Linked DNA regions of Flectobacillus major DSM 103. The protein of the gene in region 1 interacts with the protein of each later gene in a pairwise test. Links are inferred from orthologs where the notes say so. Each region holds a gene or a part of one and is shown in the gene's direction. Other genes may lie near its edges.

The links.
Region 2: the proteins of gyrA (region 1) and gyrB interact in binary tests that used the Escherichia coli proteins (3 or more experiments, as listed by UniProt). The link is inferred for Flectobacillus major DSM 103 from one-to-one orthologs.

Annotation. Positions count from the first base shown.
Region 1 is NZ_KE386491.1:1,912,511-1,915,747, forward strand. The notes cover bases 62-3,220. They hold gyrA (DNA gyrase subunit A), read left to right. Parts: upstream 62-450; coding sequence 451-2,991; downstream 2,992-3,220. Other genes in these bases: FLEMA_RS0109895 (tetratricopeptide repeat protein), read left to right, coding at 3,151-3,220. Also shown: FLEMA_RS68115 (guanyl-specific ribonuclease), read right to left, coding at 1-61; more of FLEMA_RS0109895, read left to right, coding at 3,221-3,237. UniProt on the Escherichia coli protein: A type II topoisomerase that negatively supercoils closed circular double-stranded (ds) DNA in an ATP-dependent manner to maintain chromosomes in an underwound state.
Region 2 is NZ_KE386491.1:4,478,782-4,481,736, reverse strand. The notes cover bases 66-2,942. They hold gyrB (DNA topoisomerase (ATP-hydrolyzing) subunit B), read left to right. Parts: upstream 66-460; coding sequence 461-2,425; downstream 2,426-2,942. Other genes in these bases: FLEMA_RS0149910 (helix-turn-helix domain-containing protein), read left to right, coding at 2,832-2,942. Also shown: more of FLEMA_RS0149910, read left to right, coding at 2,943-2,955. UniProt on the Escherichia coli protein: DNA gyrase negatively supercoils closed circular double-stranded DNA in an ATP-dependent manner to maintain chromosomes in an underwound state.

The DNA of each region.
Region 1 (3,237 bases):
AGCTTCCTAGTAAAAAAATGACAAGCAAGAAAAGGCCTTTTATATATTTGAGAATTGACATGAAATAGAATGGTTATATATTTTCGGTAAAGCTACAAAATTATCTAAACGAGATAACGTTATAGAGGTAATAAACCCCAAAAAAACAGTAATTACTTTAAAATGAGATACTCAATAACGCCCCAAATATGTCAATTGTTGTACCAATAATTAGATTCCTATTAAAATGCTATAACAGGTAGGATACATTCTTCTCTGAGATTTGCAAACCCCCAAAAAATTCACGAAATTTGTATAAATAGGCTAATTTTTGGTATTTAGTCCATTGATATGGAAGCGTAAATTTCCGTAATATTTACCTTGATTGAAAGGATGTGTAGGCATTTTTATGCGTGAACAGATGTACTTTCAGGCCAGTGTCTAAATGTCCCAAATTCGTAATCAAATAATATGTCAGAACAATTTAGTAACATTATCCCCATCAACATTGAAGACGAAATGCGGGGAGCGTACATTGACTATTCAATGTCCGTAATCGTTTCCCGTGCCCTACCTGATGTCCGCGACGGATTAAAACCTGTTCATCGAAGAGTACTCTATGGTATGGACGAATTGGGCGTTAATTATAATAAGTCCTATAAGAAATCAGCCCGTATCGTTGGTGAAGTTTTAGGTAAATATCACCCTCATGGCGACTCATCTGTGTACGATACCATGGTTCGTATGGCTCAAGAGTGGTCTTTGCGTTATCCATTAGTGGATGGACAAGGAAACTTTGGTTCTATCGATGGTGATTTCCCGGCAGCAATGCGTTATACGGAAGCTCGCTTGAAAAGAATTGCGGAAGAATTACTGGGCGATATTAACAAAGAAACAGTTGATTTTCAACCCAACTTTGATGATTCCTTAGAAGAACCTACCGTACTTCCTGCCAAAATCCCCAACTTGCTATTGAATGGTACATCGGGTATTGCTGTAGGTATGGCTACCAATATGGCTCCTCATAATTTGAGCGAAGTTGTAGACGGTATCGAGGCTTATATCAATAACCGTGATATTACTATTCTTGAATTGATGGAGTATGTAAAAGCTCCCGATTTTCCAACAGGCGGTACTATTTATGGTGTTCAGGGTATCAAAAATGCTTTTGAAACAGGCCGTGGACGTATTGTGGTAAGAGGTAACGCTACTTTTGAAACCTCAAAAACAGGGAAAGAGCAAATTATCGTTTCCGAAATTCCATATATGGTCAATAAGGCTTCCTTGATTAAGCAATGTGCCGACCTCGTAAACGATAAAAAAATTGAAGGTATTTCCGAAATTCGTGATGAGTCGGATCGTCAAGGTATGCGTGTGGTATTTGACCTCAAGCGCGATGCCGTTCCAAACGTAGTACTCAATAACTTGTATAAGTATTCGGCTTTACAATCTTCTTTCAGTGTCAATAATGTTGCCTTGGTGAAAGGTCGCCCAATGACATTGAATTTGAAAGACTTGATTCACTATTTTGTGGAACACCGCAACGAAGTAATCGTTCGTCGTACACAGTATGATTTGAGAGAAGCTCAAAAAAGAGCTCATATCTTAGAAGGTTTTATTATTGCCCTCGACAACCTCGATGCAGTGATAAAATTGATTCGTGAGTCAAGAGATCCAAATGCTGCTCAACAAGGTTTAACTTCTACCTTTGGTTTGTCGGATATTCAAGCAAAAGCAATTCTTGAAATGCGTCTCCAACGCTTAACTGGCATGGAACGTGACAAGATTATTGCTGAATACGAAGAAATCCAACGACAAATCAAGGATTTAGAGGATATTTTGGCAAGACCAGAGCGTCAGCTAGAAATTATCAAAGCTGAATTGAAGGAAATCAAAGAACGTTATGGTGACGAGCGTCGTACTCAAATCAACATGACCGACGATGAATTCTCGGTAGAAGATATGATTGCTGATGACGAAATGCTGATTACTGTTTCGGCTCAAGGCTATATCAAACGAACCCCTCTTTCAGAGTACAAAGCACAAGGACGTGGTGGTGTAGGCTCACGTGCAGTAGCTACTAAAGACGACGATTATACCGAACACTTATTTACAGCAACCATGCACAACTGGTTGTTGTTCTTTACAGAAAGAGGTAAGTGTTTCTGGCTCAGAGTATATGCTGTGCCTGAAGGTTCAAAAAATGCTAAAGGTCGACCTATCCAAAACTTGATGAATATTGAAAGCGGCGATTCTATTCGCTCAGTAATCAATGTAAAATCAATTACTGATGCCGACTATATCAATAATAATTTTATTGTGATGTGTACAGAAGACGGTACTATCAAGAAAACTTCACTTGAAGCGTACTCTCGTCCTCGTCAAAATGGTATCATTGCAGTAACAATTCGTGAAGGCGACAGACTATTGGATGTAGCCTTAACCAATGGTAACAACCATATTATTATTGCTACCAACTCAGGAAGAGCTGTACACTTTGAAGAAAGCCGTGTTCGTCCGATGGGGCGTTCGGCAGCTGGTGTAAAAGGTATCTGGCTCGACGAAGAAATACCAACAGAAAAAGTAATTGGTATGGTATGTATCGAAAATCCAGAAACTCAACAGCTTTTGGTAGTATCTGAAAAAGGTTTTGGTAAACGCTCAGATGTTGAAGATTATCGCCTAACCAACCGTGGTGGTAAAGGGGTAAAAGCCTTAAATATTACCGATAAAACAGGTAACTTGGTAGCTATCAAGGAAGTAAACGATAATAACGACCTGATGATTATTACTAAAGCAGGTATTTTGATTCGTATTGCAGTAGCTGATTTGCGTGTAATGGGCCGTAATACTCAGGGTGTTAAGTTAATTCGTTTGAAAAATGAGTCAGATGAAATTTCTTCTGTAACTAAAATTGTAAAAGATCCAGAAGAAGAAGTTACTGAAACAGACCCAGAAGTTATCGTAAAGCCTGAAAACACAGAGAATACAGAAGGAAATTCTGAAGCGTAGTCATGAGTAATTTAGGCAGAATAGGGGATAAGCCTTTTTCTGCCTAAATTTTTATAAATTTTTTGTCTTTTTATAGTACAACTAGAGGCAAATTTGCCAAAATAGCATTTTCTTTGATATGCTATTTTACTTTTTTAAAACCAAACCATTTACCAAACAATGAGAAAACTAACATTTGCTCTTTTTACAGTTGTGATGACAGGAGGAGCAACTTATGCACAAACAGACAAGTTGCTTTTGGAAGCT
Region 2 (2,955 bases), 2.6 Mb from region 1 along the record:
CGTAATAACATGTTATATCAAGCGAAAAACACCCGAAGTCTTTGGGTGTTTTTCGCTTTAATGAAACATACTTTTTTGCCCTTATTTACGTTGTAAAGAAGGGTACTTTATCAGGCAAAACAACCTGTATTTCTGTGTTTGATTCTTTCGGTAATTTTAACAAAGTCAAGACCGCTAAAATTCCTTAAATTTCCGCCCAAAATACCCCGAAAAATCCACAATCGTTAGGCTAATCAATAGATTTTTCGTATTTTTACATTTTAAAGCAAATTAAAAAGAAAGTGGCTCATAATCCTTACGCCCAAAAATATCTTGTATTATTGCAACTAACGCATGAAGAAAGCAATATCTGCCCAAGCCCCCCCTTTTGGCGGTAAAAACCCCCTTTCTATATATATCATTAACAGGCAATTCAATCATTTCGATTACTCCGTAATAAAGTAACAACTTCAAAGAAGATATGTCAGAAATTCAAGAACCATTAGACAATAGTAGAGCAAATTATGGTGCCGATAACATCCAAGTATTGGAAGGCTTGGAGGCAGTAAGAAAACGTCCTTCGATGTATATCGGCGACACAGGTGTGAAAGGTCTTCACCACCTTATTTGGGAGGTTGTCGACAACTCCATTGATGAAGCCTTGGCTGGCCATTGCGACACCATTGATGTAACCATCAACGAAGATAATTCTATTACAGTAGCCGATAACGGTCGTGGTATTCCTACGGGAATGCACACAAAAGAAAAGAAATCTGCTCTTGAAGTCGTAATGACGGTACTTCACGCAGGTGGTAAGTTTGATAAAGATACCTACAAGGTTTCGGGTGGTTTGCACGGTGTAGGGGTTTCGTGTGTAAATGCCTTGTCTACCGACCTCAAAGTAACGGTTCATCGTGAAGGAAAAATCTTCCAACAAGAGTACAAAATCGGCGTTCCGCAGTATCCTGTCAAAGAAATAGGCGTAACAGACCGTACAGGAACAACCGTTCACTTCAAGCCAGACGATACGATTTTCTCAGTAACTGAATACAAATACGAAACAGTGGCTGGCCGTTTGCGTGAGCTTTCGTTTTTGAATGCAGGTATCAAAATATTCTTGAAAGACCTTCGTGATTTAGACGAAAATGGTGCTCCTAAAAGCGATGATTTCTTCTCGGAAGGTGGCTTGCGTGAGTTTGTAACCTACTTGGATTCAACGCGTGAAAAGCTGATCCCTGAGCCTATTTATATGGAAGGCGACAAAAATGGCGTACCTGTACAAGTAGCCATGATGTACAATACTTCTTATTCTGAAAATGTAGTTTCTTATGTAAACAATATCAATACCATAGAAGGCGGTACACACGTGGCTGGTTTTCGTGGGGCATTGACTCGTACATTGAAAAACTACGCCGATAAGTCGGGGGCTTTGGACAAACTCAAAATTGATATTGCTGGTGATGACTTCCGTGAAGGACTTACTGCCGTAATTTCGGTTAAAGTAGCCGAGCCGCAGTTTGAAGGCCAAACCAAAACCAAATTAGGTAATGGCGAGGTTTCAGGTGCTGTATCGGCAGCTATGTCGGATATGCTCGAAACATGGCTAGAAGAACACCCTAAAGAAGCTCGCCAGATTGTTGCTAAGGTTATTTTGGCAGCACAAGCTCGCCATGCGGCTCGTAAAGCCCGTGAAATGGTACAGCGTAAAACAGTTTTGGGCGGTAATTCTCTCCCTGGAAAATTGGCCGACTGCTCAGACAGCGACCCCGTTGGATGCGAATTATACCTCGTAGAAGGGGACTCGGCTGGTGGTACAGCCAAACAAGGCCGTAACCGTGCTTACCAAGCTATTTTGCCCTTGCGTGGTAAAATCTTGAATGTTGAGAAAGCTCAAGAATACAAAATCTACGAAAACGAAGAAATCAAGAACATGATTACGGCTCTTGGGGTAAGCTTCGGTAAAGATGGCGATGAAAGAGCCTTGAATATCGAAAAACTTCGCTACCACAAAATCATCATCATGACCGATGCCGATGTCGATGGTTCTCACATCAGAACCTTGATTTTGACATTCTTCTTCCGATATATGAAAGATTTGGTCGATAATGGTTATATCTATATCGCTCAGCCTCCTTTATACTTAGTAAAAAGAGGTCAGCAGTCTCGCTATTGCTGGACAGAACAACAACGTGATGTGGCCGTTCGGGAATTGGGTGGCGACAAAGAAAGTGCTGTTGGTGTACAACGTTATAAGGGTCTTGGTGAAATGAATGCCGAACAACTCTGGGAAACTACCATGAACCCTGAAACACGTACTCTAAAACAAGTAAATATTGAATCGGCTGCCGAGGCTGACCACTTGTTCTCGATGTTGATGGGCGATGAAGTTGCTCCTCGTCGTGATTTTATTGAGAAAAATGCCAAATATGCAAAAGTAGACGTTTAGTATTTTTGCTAAAGTATTCTAGTATGAGTCATCCTAAATTTAGGTATGAGTGATTATTTTTGAAGATGCTTTTTACCAGTAGTGACGCAATGCTTTGCAACTAAAGATGTGTCATGCTGACATTTAACATACAAAAGGCGGTCGAAAATTGTTTTTCGACCGCCTTTTGTATGAATACCTCCTAAATTTCTCTCATTTGAGCAATTGATAAGCCTCATCAAAATTCACTTGACGGCCTACCTTATGAATCCCAACAAACACCAATAGGAGGCCTCTTTTAATATTACTTAAAAACTCATGTTTTTTTGTTGGTCAAGATATTCCGAACAATCGCCATTGCCTTGCCGTTACTAACTTATATATTGTAACCAAATTGCCGTTAAAACTGCTTCAATATAACAAGACTATGGAACTACATATTATTCCTAATCAGCTATTTCCCCAAAATCCACCTCATGATATAAACATATTCGATTATCATGTAAATGAGCATAATATCAACAACAAAGTGAGCCTGCAACAAAATGTAT